4 regions of the Mesobacillus sp. MER 48 genome follow, and region 1 is predicted to be linked to each of the others. Evidence: riboswitches for the same ligand, from Rfam matches in the RefSeq annotation. Region 1 holds a riboswitch; each other region holds the start of a gene.
What was found. A riboswitch is a leader RNA that binds a small molecule or an ion and turns the genes downstream of it on or off. The one in region 1 is predicted to bind thiamine pyrophosphate.
Positions count from the first base shown of each region.

Region 1 (3,817 bases):
AAAAGAACAACTTAATAGTACCTGATGGCCATAAATCCTACAATGCAGTTCATGAAATCGTCAATTAGTATTTTTGAATCAGCCACTATAAAATATTCTCTTCACAAAGAAAGGTTCATTAACCAAGCACCTAATCAACTCGAATCAAGGTGCACTCAGGACTCCTCCTTGCTTTATTTTTCGAAAAAAATGAAAAAAAACCCGTCCTTTCTTATATTTATAGAAAGGACGGGCTTTGTACTAGATATATATTTTTTTACTTTTATTTAGACAGAGGGACGGTTCTGTAGTCTCACACCCTTAAGTGTAATGTATTCCCCGACCCTCATTAAAGAAACATGATGTACCAAAATACCTGTGTAATTGACTCCGTTTCGAGTCGTCTACACAGGTTCTTTTTTGGATGTTTCCGCGATTATGGTTTGATTCTTGCCGTTCCTTTTCGCTTGATACAAGCTGTCATCTGCTGCTTTGAAGAAGTTTTCCTTACCGAGGCCCACTTCGTATGAGCACATCCCGACACTAATCGTGACATTCACGCTGGCCCCAGTATATGATTGAAACGTAACAGAGAAAGTGAAATGGCTCTTAATAGACAATTTATTCCCTTCGCATACGGAATTACTAATCAATTAAACCTGTAAAAAATGCTAAATGACCATTCCATGAGTTTGGGAAAAAGTTACCTGAACGATGTATTCATCGACTTAAAGGTGTGAAAATAGGCGCAAAAAGACGGACTTAAGAGATTACTAGATAAAAATAGAAAGCGGCTCCCCTTTTTAATCAGTTCTTATTGATAAAGCTTTCCTCCGGCTTTTTTAAATTCCTCTGCTTTTTCAACAAGTCCCCTCTTGATTGCGTCCTCCGGCTCTAGCTTATGCTCTTTTGCATAGTTCCGGATATCATGGGAGATTCTCATGCTGCAGAATTTAGGTCCGCACATAGAACAGAAGTGAGCAGTTTTTGCACCTTCAGCCGGCAATGTTTCGTCGTGGTATTCCAATGCGCGTTCAGGATCCAATGAAAGATTGAACTGATCTCTCCAACGGAATTCAAAACGGGCTTTCGACAGGGCATCGTCCCTTTTTTGCGCTCCAGGATGGCCCTTTGCCAGATCAGCGGCATGGGCGGCAATTTTGTAGGTGATCACACCCTCACGCACATCGTCTTTGTTCGGCAGTCCCAAATGTTCCTTTGGCGTTACGTAACAGAGCATAGCTGTACCGTACCAGCCGATCATCGCAGCTCCGATCGCAGATGTAATGTGGTCATATCCCGGCGCGATGTCAGTGGTTAGCGGTCCTAGTGTATAAAATGGCGCTTCCTGGCAAATCTCCAGCTGCTTATCCATGTTCTCCTTGATTAAATGCATCGGAACATGCCCGGGTCCCTCTACCATTACCTGTACATCATGCTCCCACGCAAGCTTCGTCAACTCCCCAAGTGTTTTGAGCTCAGCAAATTGGGCCTCGTCATTGGCATCAGCAATCGATCCAGGGCGCAAACCATCTCCCAGAGAGAAGGCCACATCATATGCCTTCATGATTTCGCAGATTTCTTCAAAGTGTGTATAAAGGAAGTTTTCTTTATGGTGATGAAGGCACCATTGAGCCATGATCGAACCGCCTCTTGAGACAATTCCAGTCAATCGTCTGGCAGTCAGCGGAACATACCGCAACAAGACGCCTGCATGGATGGTAAAGTAGTCAACCCCTTGCTCAGCTTGTTCAATGAGCGTATCTTTGAACACTTCCCAGCTAAGGTCCTCAGCAATGCCATTCACTTTTTCAAGCGCCTGGTAAATCGGAACGGTGCCAACCGGAACAGCTGAATTCCGGATAATCCATTCGCGTGTCGTATGAATGTTTTTTCCTGTAGACAAATCCATGATTGTATCTGCACCCCATCGGGTAGCCCACGTCATTTTTTCCACTTCTTCCTCAATGGACGAGGAGACGGCCGAGTTCCCAATGTTCGCATTTATTTTGACATGAAAGTTGCTGCCGATAATCATGGGTTCAGTCTCAGGATGATTGATATTGGAAGGAATGATGGCCCTGCCCCTTGCCACTTCAGATCTCACAAATTCCGGGTCCATATTCTCCCGTATCGCTATGAACTCCATCTCCGGCGTAATGATTCCCTTTTTGGCATAATGCAGCTGGGTAACATTCTTCCCTTCCTTCGCCCTCAATGGCTTACGCGATAGGTCCGGAAAAACCTTATCATTTGCCCTCGGGTCATGCTCACTTGAGTATCCATTGTCCTCGGGCTTTATTTTCCGGCCCTCATACGCTTCAACATCCCCTCGTCTCTGAATCCACCTGCTCCTCAGTGGAGGAAGACCCTTTCTAAGATCGGGTGTATAAGCAGGATCCGTATAGGGACCGCTCGTATCATATACGCGAACCGGCTCATTGGTTTCCTCTCCAAAAGATCCGCTGGTCGGACTTAATTCAATCTCTCGCATCGGAACCCTAATATCAGGCTGCGAGCCCTCCACATAGACTTTTTTGCTCCCAGAGAAGCTTGCCATAATCGAAATGCTGTCCTGGTTTAATGATTTTGCTGTTTTCACTGATCATCTCTCCCTTTTTTAAAATTGAGGGACGAGATCTGGCACCTGGGAAATTCCCTAGTATGTAAAAAAGCCGGCCCACATAAAGATGGACCGGCTTTAACCGCGAATGTCTCTGCACAAAAAGACTGTGCACTTGTCAACTTCCCCACGCTGGTATGATCCAGATCAGGTCCAAAGAGTCAAGGAACTTTAACGCGTCCCTTTCTCAGCCCAAGCTATTGGGCACCCCTAGTTATTGCTATTCAGTTCCCTTCGAGTATACACAATACGAAAAATAAAGAAAAGTTTTTTAAGCAATAGAGTGCTTATTGCCTATATGGACAATAGAACACACTTTCAAGGAGTTTAGCTAAAGAAGCCCTTAGACAAATACCGACCAAATTCTCCCTCTTCCTTAGAAAGTACAAATAATTACATGAAATTCTATCATTATTCTAAAAACATGAAGACGATTAACACAGCTTCGTAAAGGCTGGTTGACTTATGTTATTAATCATTTTTAAAAAATCCCTCATTTCAAGTTCATACAGTACCTCTTCTGTTAGAAAGCCATATAAAAAATAAGTTTTACGATAGGGGTGTAGGGTATAAAAATATCGAATGCTTATCACGCGATTAGGACATTGTTTTCGGAAAAATAATGGTTAACTTTGATACTTCTGAAAGGAGGAACCACAATGGCATAAATGGCTATTTTGCGCAGCAGTTCTTGCGGGTATCATTACACTTGCCTATTGGGCTGCCACAGGTGATTTCGAATTTGCTTTGGAACGAATGGTTACTGTTTTAATTATCGCTTGCCCTCATGCACTTGGTTTGGCGGGTCCTTTAGTAACATCACGGTCAACCGCCATAGCAGCGAAAAAGGGATTGTTAATTCCTAATAGAGTGGCATCCGAAGGGACATATAAAGGAGTTCGGATTGTTTTTGATAACACGGGGACACTAACCGAGGGAAACTTCGGAGTAACAGATATTTTTCCTGTCCAGGGAATAAGTGAGGAAGAACTTTTAACCCTGGCATATTCAGTTGAAACCCAATCGAACCATCCTATTGCAAAGGGAATTGTATTGATTAAAAAATCCAAATAGAAGAAAGGATGATTTTTAATGAAATCCAATAAATTTTTGTCCATTATAATCACTCTGATTATGGCTCTCGTTTTATCTGCTTGTAACGGAAACAACAACACTTCAGCTCCACCTGAAAATAACGCAGATAAAAAAACGGAA
Region 1 covers NZ_JAMAUR010000005.1:158,432-162,248, reverse strand. The annotation lists gene M3593_RS17490 (diguanylate cyclase domain-containing protein) at 384-599, opposite strand; gene thiC (phosphomethylpyrimidine synthase ThiC) at 794-2,539, opposite strand; TPP riboswitch at 2,710-2,824, opposite strand; gene M3593_RS17480 (HAD family hydrolase) at 3,359-3,676, shown strand; gene M3593_RS17475 (YdhK family protein) at 3,695-3,817, shown strand, end outside.

Region 2 (3,817 bases), on a different contig from region 1:
TGTTGTTCAAAAAGAGAAAAGAAGAATCACAAGTACAGAGGACAATCGTACACTTGAATATTAAGAATAAATAAAGGCTGTTTTCGTAAAGATTGTTGTTAAAATCTTAAAGCCGATTTTAACGTGCTATAAGCAATTTTGCAGTTCGTTTTTAAGTGTGCAAGCTCTTTTCTCATAATAAGCTTGAATTTTATAAAGAAAACTAGGTCATTCAATCCAATTTAGTAGTCAATAGCAACAAAGTTTGAGAAAAGAGCCTAAATAAAAGACCCTGCCGGCACCGGCAAGGGTCTTTTTGTGATGTTAGTTCTCCATCCTTATTAATGGCAAAAGCATGATGAATGAAGTTTTATCTGGCTCTGATGAGCATGCAAGTATGCCTTTGTGCTTCTCGATTATTTCCCGGCAGACAAATAACCCTAGGCCGGTTCCGAGCGTTTTTGTTGTGACGAATGGCTCGAAAATCGTCTTCAGCAACTGGTCGGGAATGACCGGTCCATTATTGGAAATCTCGATTTTTATATGTGTATCATTCACGAAGTATCCCTTGATTTCAATTTTAGGGTCAGCACGATACTGGCTCAACACATCAATTGCATTAAAGATGATATTGATCAAGACCTGTCTGATTTCATCGGAATATCCATACAATTCCATGTCATCTGCTACTTCCTTGGCAATCCGTACATTGGTGTCGAGGATGCTGGGATAAAGGAAATTTAAAACCTCATCAATCATTCTGTTTAATGAGAAAAGTTTTTTTTCCTTTCCAATTAGTTCTTTTTTAGAAAGAAGCAGAAATTGAGAGATCCGGAAATTGAGTTGTTCAAGCTCCCCGGAAATGATATCAAGATACTTCATATCCTCGTGTTCGGATCTCAACAGCTGGATAAATCCCTGGATAGAAGTCAGCGGATTGCGGAATTCATGGATAAAACTTGACGTCATCTGGCCGAGCAATGTCAGCCGGTCCTTATGGGTGGAGTCGATGAATTGGTTTTTTTCCTCAATGATTTTGTTTTTCTGTTCATTGTAGTAAGATACTGCGTAATACAGGAAGGTATCAAAACAGTAATTGATTCGGTTGATGGACTCCTGCATATCTTCCCATTCCATATTCATTTTGTGCAGGTGCTTGTAAAGTACAGATCGTCCTGAATTGACATTGTAGACAAAATCCCCAATATTGATGTCTGCGCGAACTCGTTCTTCTCCTACCATAAAGGCAAGTTTTTGGAGGTGGTCCTCCAGTTCTTCATTTGTCTTGGAAAAAACAGAGAGAATGATTTCATACATTTTCTCAGCGTTCTTGGTTATTTTTTCTTTATATGGATCATCTTCCGAGACGATGATTTTTACAGCCCAGTCGGCAATGAGTTGTTCCCTTTCACTAGTCAGGAAGCTAAGCAAACGGTTATCCGTGATTGGCAGCATTTTATTAAGTCCCCCAGTTTTTCTTTTCGATATTAAAGATTCGAGGTGCAGCTCGAAATCCCTTTGTCGAAAATTGAGAACATCCGCTGAATAGCGTCGAATCGATAAAAACGTGACAAAAGACCGATATTTTTAGCAACTTGAGGTGAGATTTGTCTTTTTTGATTCGACAAGGATTGGAAAAATAATATTTAACTTGTGATAAGAAAGAAGAAGTAGTATATTCATAGTGTAGAAACTAAATAATAACCACAAGGGGAGCTGCCAGAGAGCAGCTGAGAGTGAGCGGCCGAGTTCTTACCCTTTGAACCTGTTAGTTAATGCTAGCGAAGGAATGTGGATGCGATAGGAAAGCAATCATGGGAATCCTATATCGATCCCCTGATTGCTTTTTTTGTTTCTGAAGCAGAAAAGGCGTGTTGAAAACGGACCTCATTCTGGAAAGAAGGAGGAACAGTTATGAAGCAAAAACAAACATTATTTTTAGTGGAAGTGGCAGTGTTTTCCGCACTGGCTTATTTGTTGGATTTATTCTCGGGATTTTTATTTTCTCGAATCTGGCCGCAGGGCGGTTCAGTATCAATCGCGATGGTACCGGTTTTCCTGATGGCATTTCGCTGGGGAATCAAGGGAGGAGCCATCACAGGGCTTCTGCTGGGACTACTGCAATTCATCCTGGGATTCTCGCAAATATTCCATCCTGTCCAGGGAATCATCGATTATTTGGTGGCCTTCACTGTATTAGGGTTTGCCGGTATTTTTGCAAGACAGATCCAAGAGAATATCAGGAATGGATATAAAAAGAGGTGGATAGGATTGATCATCGCGGGGACCTTCCTTGGAAGCCTGCTTCGCTTTATCGCCCATTTCTTTTCCGGCTGGGTCTTTTTCGGAGTTTGGGCGCCAGAAGGACAGCCGGCTTGGCTGTATTCACTCATCTATAACGGAACCTATATGATTCCAAGTATGATTTTAAGCGCAATTATCATTATTCTTGTCATTGGCTATGCTCCATCAAGGATGGTCAAATCGACACTTGTAAGCAATAAAATGTGATATATCAAGGAGAGCTGACAATTCATTCAGCTCTCCTTTTTCACCTTTATAATATACCCGTTAAGGTATGTGATGAGCGTGAAACTGAAACTCGGAAAAATTGTCAATTCTATGGAGTTTTCCATATTCTCATATGTTATAAGTGTGTTTTGTGATTTATGTCACAGTGAAAGTGACCTGAAACTGATTAAATAAAGATAATCATTCTCAATTAGATATAAAAAACTAACAAACTGAAAAAAGGTGATGGCTATGCTGGGAAAATTAAAGACTGGTGAAAAAGGCCGGATCATGAATATTGCTGGAACTGACAAATATGTCAGAAGAAGATTGCTTGATTTCGGGATTTCTGAAGGATCGGAAGTATGCATAAAATGCATTCTGCCTTTTGGCGGCCCGGTCATGGTTGAATCATGCGGCCAATGCATAGGTATCCGCCGCAAGGAAGCATTACGGATCGAAGTGGAGCGAGTATGATGAACATAGCGCTTATCGGCAATCCGAATACCGGAAAAACTTCGTTATTTAATAACTTAACAGGATCATATGAATATGTTGGCAACTGGAGCGGAGTAACGGTCGAAAAGAAAGTTGGCCTTTTCAAGAATGGAAAGGATCAGCTGATTGATTTACCAGGAGTCTATACGCTCAATCCATTGTCGAAGGATGAGGGTGTGGTTACGAACTTTTTCCTGGAGGATTCGTTCGAGAAACTTTTGAATATCCTCGATGCGTCGCAATTAAGGCGTAATTTGCACCTTACCCTGCAGCTTCTGGAATATGGCGCCCCGATCACTATTGGTTTGAATATGCTTGACGTTGCAAAAAACAGGGGCATACAAGTCGATATTGAACAGTTGTCAAAATCATTAGGGGTCCATGTTGCTCCTGTCGTGGCAAGATCAGGAAAGGGCTGTAACGAACTTGCTGAACTTGCGACAAGAGAACCGTCAGGAACTGGCAAAACAAATCTTGTGTATTATGGAAAAGCAATAGAGGAGGGAATCCTCCAGCTGGGGCTGAAATTGGATGGGAGGACACGATTTCCTGTTCGCTGGCTGGCCATTCAATTGTTTGAAGGGAATCCCTATGTTAAAAACTATTTGACTGCCTTTTTGCCATCGGAAGAAATCGAATCACTTGTCGACTCTATCATTGTTACAGAGCAACAACAATCAGGGAGCAAACAAGCGCTGGACCAGGTAATACATCGCAAAAGAAGTGAAGCGATCGATAAAATTGTATCTGCTGCTACAACGAGACCGGAAAATGGAAAAATACCATTGACTGAGAAAGTTGATATGATTGTGACGAATAAATTCCTCGG
Region 2 covers NZ_JAMAUR010000008.1:61,510-65,326, reverse strand. The annotation lists gene M3593_RS20350 (dicarboxylate/amino acid:cation symporter) at 1-64, shown strand, start outside; gene M3593_RS20345 (histidine kinase N-terminal domain-containing protein) at 304-1,434, opposite strand; TPP riboswitch at 1,679-1,786, shown strand; gene thiT (energy-coupled thiamine transporter ThiT) at 1,894-2,490, shown strand; gene M3593_RS20335 (FeoA family protein) at 2,743-2,967, shown strand; gene feoB (ferrous iron transport protein B) at 2,967-3,817, shown strand, end outside.
Region 2: another riboswitch for thiamine pyrophosphate. It lies ahead of thiT (energy-coupled thiamine transporter ThiT); the one in region 1 lies ahead of thiC (phosphomethylpyrimidine synthase ThiC).

Region 3 (3,817 bases), on a different contig from region 1:
CCTTAAGCGAGTTATCAAGAGGAAGATCTTCCACTATAGATAGCCTTCCTCGGATGCCAAATGCTTCCTTAGCAAACTCGATTGTCTCTGTGAACCTCTCGGATATAGATGAAGCACTGCTAAGGATATCATTCCAATTATCGTCAAAAACGTAAGCCTGCCAAGATGATTCTTTAGAAGTTGCTAAAATCTCAATTTTAAGATAATGAACTTGATCATCATAATAATAAATGGCTTCCATTTGGGCTAACTCCTTTACTATTTTTGATATAGTCTTCCTCATCCGGCCAAGCTTGATTAAAGGTTTGTATAAATATTGGTATTGGGAAAATACTTTGAAAATAGAAATATGTTTGCATGATTTTTGCAGGTAAGGGAAATTAAACACTGAGAAGTATAAAGTAAGGAGGATGAATCAAGTGAAAAGAGAGCAAAACAACATTATTAAATCTGAACAGGAACTTGAACATGATCAGCAGCACAGCATGGTGTGCAATGATCAGCTATTCTTTCAGGAATTAAGGATTGCGGCTGAAGAAGCAGAACGTGACCGAATTGAAAATGGGGAAAATGCATAATAAAAAAAAAGAGAAAGGCGATTTTGCCTTTCTCCGTCTTAATTAACTGATGAACCTATCTCTTTCTGCAGCTTCTTCTTCACGCTGAGCTTCACGGTCTTCATACCAAAATTTAATATGGGTCAAAATTGAGAAAACAAGGAAAAAATTCATTGTCCAGACACTGACAAACGGGGCGATCCCCCCAAAATCGATCGCTTCATAATTTTTTAGGACCATGACAATATATGATTCAATGAACACAAGGACAAAGCCGGCTACACCTGCAATTGCCATACGCATCATAATCAATAACCACCTTATCGTTTATTCAGATTATTTAAATAATACGACTAATTATTGATTAGCGCAACTATTTTGTTCAATATTTTGCCACATTTACTCATTGACAATTTGTCACACTGTTTTTATCTATTCAGCCTCTTCTGTTTGAGCATGATTTCATATGATTTTTCGATAATATCTGTCAAAACATCACCTTTGTAGATCCTGCCAATTTTCGTATTTTCCTGATAGTATTCTACAATTTCATCAAGCTTGTCCGAGGTCTCTTTGGATACCCTGACGTTTAACTGAATCCTTTGGGCTTCATTCATAATGCTGACTTCCCTCCAACTCCTTCAAAAACTTCTATCTATCTGCTAGCAATCTGATATTATGTAGATATATGTCGCTAACTATACTGCAACGACCTCTATTTTAGCATATTCCTTCAGTATAAAACACTATGTTGTTCCCGGAACCAGTTTCCGCCCCATCCGCAAGGGGTATCTTATAAATATATGCCTTTTAGAAGATAAAAGATGGAGATAATCTATGAAACTGACAATATGGTCATACACAAAAAGATATAATATTAAAGCTCAATTTGACAAGTATCCTAACTCCGTAGTTATTTTCCGCCAAATCAAAGATTATTACTTCGTTTATACTGTTAACTGGGCCATAAGTGATCCTTTGGTTACGAAAAGTGCATTAGAGGAAATGGAATTGCTTCTCAACAGTGAACTTGGTACTCTGGATGAATACCGCCTTAGAAAGGTTTTTCACCAGGATTATGAATGATTTATTTTTAAATAATTAACCATTTACAATTCCGGACAATTGCTTTAAGATAATTTTGGAAACAACAACTGCATAGATTTTTGCACTAGGGGAGCTTTTTGCTGAGAAGAACTTTGTTCTGACCCTTATTACTCGATCTGGATAATACCAGCGTGGGGAAGTGCGGGAGAAACTCATCGTTCCCCTTTTTTATAAGCGATAGTATTCGACTGCATCCATCACGCTGGATGCAGTTTTTGTTTTTCCGAGACTTAAAAAAAGGGAGTCGTTGAGAAAATGGAAAAGAATTTGTGCGGTACAAGCGAGATTACTGGGGCAAGATTTTCGATTTACCCCATGTCAGACAGATTCGTGGAAATAATCCTGTCAGCACTGAAAGAAGTAGACACAACAAAAGTATGGATGAAGACAGATGATATTAGCACCTGTGCACGCGGGCGGTCTGAACATGTATTTGATGTTGTTAAAGCAATCTTTTTAAATGCTTCAAAAGGCGGAGACCATGTAGTCCTGAATGCTACCTTTTCAAATGGATGCCCTGGCGATTCTGCAGGCGATACCTTGATGGCAGAAGACTCCATATTGCTAAATGAAAAACTCTCAAACAGCATCAGCCAGGAAGTTGCCTGCCAGTTCGCACTCTATCCACTGGGAATAGCGAATTATATGGAGGTAATCATGGATCAAATTAAGACCGTTGAGGAACAAGGTGTGTTCGGTGGCGGAGTGCATTATGCCTCCAGGCTTGATGGGGATGCGAACCAGGTATTCACTGGTTTAGAAAAAGCATTTGACGGAGCGAGGTCCAGTGATTCTTCCCATATTGTAATGACTGTAACCATGTCAGCAAATAGTCCTTCAAGAAAGGAGGCAAAATAATGATCGAAAATTGGAAACTTCGTGAAGTGATTGTGTTATCCGTCCTTGCAGTCGTTTTCGGTGTCGTGTACCTGCTTTTTTTACAGGTGGGAAATGTTCTGGTCGGGTTATTCGGTATGATAGGCTATGATTTGATTTTTGGTATTTGGTTCATTGTTTCAATCATCGCTGCCTATATCATCAGAAAGCCTGGAGCAGCTGTACTGTCAGAGACCATAGCGGCCATAATAGAAGTTATGCTTGGAAATGCCGTAGGACCAAGACTGATCCTTGCAGGTCTTATTCAGGGACTGGGAGCTGAAGCAGTCTTCGCCGCAACAAAATGGAAAAACTACTCAACATGGGTACTGATTACTGCAGGTATGGGATCTTCCATCACCAGTTTTGTCTGGGGATATTTTTTGGGAGGATTTTCTGCTTTATCCCCAGGCTATGTGGCAGCAATGTTTTTTGTAAGATTATTAAGCGGGGCACTGCTAGCCGGACTATCAGGCAAATACATAAGTGACAGCCTTGCCAGGACCGGGGCACTGAATAGCTTCCCTCTTGGAAAAGAAGCAAGAAAGGAAAAGCTTGCCGATGAGCGGCCAGCATAAGACTCCCTTGCTTGAAGTCTCCAATTTAAACTTCAAGTTTGAGGACGATTCCATACTTGAAAATATCTCTTTTAATATTAATGAAAATGAGAACATTTTTATACTTGGTCCAAGCGGTTCCGGGAAAAGCACCCTCGCTTATTGTCTAAATAATCTTTATCCAGACTCTATCGGCGGAATCAAAACTGGAAGCATCCAATATAAAGGCCTTGAGATCTCCTCGTTCGCTCCTGGAGAGATCAATCAAAAAATCGGTTTGGTCATGCAGGATCCAGATTCTCAATTCTGCATGCAGACAGTTGAAGAAGAATTAATCTTTATACTTGAGAACATCAGGCTTCCGAGAACCGAATTTGAACAAAGGATACGTAATGCTCTTGGACTGGTGGATATGCTTCCCATGAAGAAGCGTGTGATACAAAGCCTTTCAGGAGGACAAAAACAAAAGCTCGCGATTGCCTGTGCACTGGCTATGGAGCCAGAGATGCTAATCCTTGATGAGCCAACTGCAAACCTTGATCCCGCCTCCAGTTTTGAACTTGTCAGGACGCTAAAAAGCTTGAAAAAGCAACGCCCATTCAGTATCCTTGTCATCGAACATAATCTTGATTATTGGCAGGATTTTATGGATCGCTGCCTGATTTTAAACACTGAGGGTGAATTGATATTTGATGGACCTGAAGGGATTTGTTTTTCCGA
Region 3 covers NZ_JAMAUR010000001.1:421,791-425,607, forward strand. The annotation lists gene M3593_RS02080 (hypothetical protein) at 1-241, opposite strand, end outside; gene M3593_RS02085 (hypothetical protein) at 420-578, shown strand; gene M3593_RS02090 (hypothetical protein) at 621-863, opposite strand; gene M3593_RS02095 (hypothetical protein) at 986-1,174, opposite strand; gene M3593_RS02100 (hypothetical protein) at 1,395-1,643, shown strand; TPP riboswitch at 1,721-1,819, shown strand; gene M3593_RS02105 (YkoF family thiamine/hydroxymethylpyrimidine-binding protein) at 1,920-2,522, shown strand; gene M3593_RS02110 (ECF transporter S component) at 2,522-3,118, shown strand; gene M3593_RS02115 (ABC transporter ATP-binding protein) at 3,102-3,817, shown strand, end outside.
Region 3: another riboswitch for thiamine pyrophosphate. It lies ahead of M3593_RS02105 (YkoF family thiamine/hydroxymethylpyrimidine-binding protein); the one in region 1 lies ahead of thiC (phosphomethylpyrimidine synthase ThiC).

Region 4 (3,817 bases), on a different contig from region 1:
GAAGAATCCTTCATATCCTTCTGTATGCTCAGGCGCTTCTTCTGCAGGAAGCTTGCTGTTAAATTCCATCGCGATTTTGGCGGAGTTCACCATTTTGCCCTTTGCCGTGCCGGGGTGGACGTTCTTTCCTTTAAAAGTCACCTTGGCGCTTGCTGCGTTAAAGCTTTCATACTCCAGCTCGCCAAGCGGACCGCCGTCAACGGTGTAAGCGAATTTTGCATCGAATGCTTTTACATCAAACTTATGAGGGCCTCTGCCAATTTCTTCATCCGGAGTGAAAGCAACACGGATTTTACCATGCCTGATTTCAGGGTGCTTGATCAAATAAGCCATCGCCGTCATGATTTCGGCAATCCCTGCTTTGTTGTCAGCGCCTAGAAGAGTCGTTCCATCGGTCGTAATTAATGTATGGCCTTTATATTGAGGCAGTTCAGGGAAATCCGCTGGCGACAGGATGATATTCTGCTCCTTATTCAGGATGATCTGATTGCCATCGAAGTCTTCGACAACCTGCGGATTGACATTTTTGCCTGTAAAATCAGTTGCCGTATCGACGTGGGCAAGGAACCCGATGGTTGGGACATCCTTATCGGTATTTGCAGGAAGTGTTGCCATCACATAACCGTTTTCATCAATCGTGACTTCCTCCATGCCAATCGATTTTAGTTCCTCGACAAGCATATTGGCAAGGGTGAGCTGGCCTTCGGTCGATGGAGTGGTCTCACTGTTTTCATTGGACTGTGTGTCGATTTTGACATAAGAGGTGAATCTTTCGATTATCTCGTTTTTCATTGCTTTCATCTCCCATTCATATGTATATTTTCATATTAGCACAGATGATCAAGAAGACCATTTTAAAAAGAATGAAAATTCCATTTTTTGTATCATGTTTATTGTATAATGAAAGTAAAGGAGGCTGGACAGTATGGGGTATTTTTTCACGTTCATAGTGCTGTTTGTCGTGTTTTATCTGATTTTCAAGATAATCCGCTCAGGTAATTTGCCAAGCAATCATTACACTCCATTTGACGATTTAACCGAAGGGAAAAAGAAAGATGATTGATCTTGGCCTCATCATTGTGTTGCTGCTGTCACTCTGGTCGATAACGATTACACTGCAAAAATTAACTGCAAGTATCATCCAAAAGCAGGACCATCAGCTTAGACTACTGGAAGAAATCAATGAAGAACTAAAAAATAGCAGAATATGAACTTCTTACTTTACATATATAGGAGATAAGGCTAGGATAAAGACAACTGAATATTCGATTTACTACTAGGGGTGCCCTTCTGCTGGCTGAGAGGAAGACGCTAAGTCTTTTAACCCTTCGGACCTGATCTGGGTAATACCAGCGTAGGAAAGTAGTGTGAGAGAAGTTTTCTTACTTTGCTTTTAAGCCAGGTCCATTATATATGGATCTGGCTTTTTATATTTTAAGGAGGTTGAAACAAATGGAGTTAAAAGATCAAGTAGTTTTAATAACTGGAGGAAGCCGTGGCCTTGGTGCAGAAACGGTCAAAGCTTTTGCAAGGGAAGGTGCAAAAGTTGTCATCAACTATTTTCAGAATGAAGAAAAGGCAAAGGCTCTGACAGAGACCATTGGCGAAAATGCCCTTGCTCTAAGGGCGGATGTGCGTGATCCTGCACAGGTCAAAAGCATGTTCAGGTTGGCAAAAGAACATTTTGGGGCACCGATTACGACCATCGTCAATAATGCTTTGGTCAATTTTAAGTTTGATCCTGTGGCGAATAAGGATGCTTTTGCAGTGAACTGGGAGGATTACCAACAGCAGCTTGAGGGAGCTGTCCGCGGTTCATTGAATACCATCCAGGCGGGATTGCCAAATATGAAAGAAAAGAAGTTTGGCAGAATCATTAATATTGGCACGAACCTCTTCCAGAATCCAGTTGTCGCCTACCATGACTACACAACAAGCAAGGCTGCGCTGCTGGGGTTCACAAGAAATATGGCGAATGATCTTGGAAAGTATGGCATTACCGTCAATATGGTTTCGGGAGGACTGCTAAAAATGACCGACGCAAGCTCAGCTACTTCTGAGGAAGTATTCCAGCTAATCGAATCTTCAACACCTCTTAGAAAAGTCACCGATCCCACAGAAGTTGCAGACTCAATTTTGTTCTTCGCCTCACCATGGGCGCGTGCAGTTACCGGACAAAATCTGGTCGTAGACGGCGGGCTGGTGATGGATTAAGGAGATGGAATTCAGGTCGCAGAGGCGGTCTGAGGATGGATGAAGGAGGAATTGGAATGGAAAAACGAGAGATTGCTGGTTTGCTGGAGAAGGTCCGCAGAGAGAATCCACTTGTACATAACATCACGAATGTTGTGGTCACGAATTTTACCGCCAATGGGCTGCTGGCTCTTGGTGCATCTCCAGTGATGGCCTATGCACAAGAGGAAGTTGCCGAAATGGCAAGCATAGCGGGCAGCCTTGTGCTGAATATTGGGACGTTGACGCCTCAAGTCGTCGAATCTATGTTGATTGCCGGCAAAGCGGCAAATGAGCATGGAGTTCCAGTCATCCTTGATCCGGTTGGTTCCGGGGCGACTGCTTATCGGACGGAAACTGCAAGAAGGCTGATGGAGGAACTGGAGATTTCGGTCATAAGAGGAAATGCCGCGGAAATTGCCAATGTAGCAGGGGAAGCCTGGAACATACGCGGTGTTGACGCAGGTGATTCAGATGGGGATGTGATCGAGCTGGCAGAATCCGCTGCTCAAAAATTGAATACGATTGTTGCGCTGACAGGTAAGGAAGACGTTATTACAGATGGGGAATCTACGTTAGTCGTCAGAAATGGACATCCAATCCTTACGAAGGTAACCGGTGCCGGATGCCTGCTGACCTCAGTAATCGGGGCATTCACAGCAGTGGAAAAGGATTTTTTGAAAGCAGCAACTGCTGCATTGAGCATTTACGGAGTGGCAGCCGAAGTTGCCGCTGACAAAAGTGCCTTGCAGGGACCAGGGAGTTTTCAAGTGGAGTTCCTGAACCAGCTCTACCGTTTGGATGCTGAGGAAATCTACAGTAAAAGTTCTTTTGAAAGAGGAGGTAAATGAATATGAAAAAAGCACTTACAATCGCAGGATCTGACAGCGGCGGGGGAGCCGGAATCCAGGCTGACCTGAAGACATTCCAGGAACTGAAGGTATTTGGCACATCTGCCCTGACTGCTGTTACCGCGCAAAATACGCTTGGTGTCCAGGGAGTTTTTCCGATGAGCGCAGAGGCGGTAGCAGAGCAGATCCAATCAGTCGGTGAGGACATTGGAGCGGATGCCCTGAAAACAGGAATGCTTTTTAACGCGGAAATCATACAAGCGGTCTCGGAAAAAATAAAGCAGTTCGGCTGGGAAAAGGTCGTTATCGATCCTGTCATGATTGCGAAGGGAGGAGCCTCATTGCTCCAGCAGGAGGCTGTATCGGCCCTGAAAAAACATTTGCTTCCGCTCTGTCTCATCATCACCCCGAATATCCCCGAAGCCGAAGTGCTGACAGGCATGTCGATTCGCGGTACGGATGAAAAAAAGGAAGCGGCTAAACGAATTCATGCCTTTGGAGCGAAAAATGTAGTGATAAAAGGCGGGCATGATGAGGAAACAAACGAATCTGTTGATGTCCTCTTTGACGGAAAGGAATTTGCTTACTTCTCCACTCCAAGGATTGAGACGAATAACACCCATGGCACAGGCTGTACTTTTTCTGCAGCTATCACAGCACAGCTTGCAAAAGGTTCTTCGGTCCATCAAGCGGTTTCGGTTGCTAAGGAGTTCATCCAGGCAGCCATTGCCAAC
Region 4 covers NZ_JAMAUR010000004.1:269,131-272,947, forward strand. The annotation lists gene pepT (peptidase T) at 1-792, opposite strand, end outside; gene M3593_RS16135 (hypothetical protein) at 926-1,063, shown strand; gene M3593_RS16140 (hypothetical protein) at 1,056-1,211, shown strand; TPP riboswitch at 1,269-1,378, shown strand; gene M3593_RS16145 (3-oxoacyl-ACP reductase) at 1,453-2,214, shown strand; gene thiM (hydroxyethylthiazole kinase) at 2,271-3,083, shown strand; gene thiD (bifunctional hydroxymethylpyrimidine kinase/phosphomethylpyrimidine kinase) at 3,080-3,817, shown strand, end outside.
Region 4: another riboswitch for thiamine pyrophosphate. It lies ahead of M3593_RS16145 (3-oxoacyl-ACP reductase); the one in region 1 lies ahead of thiC (phosphomethylpyrimidine synthase ThiC).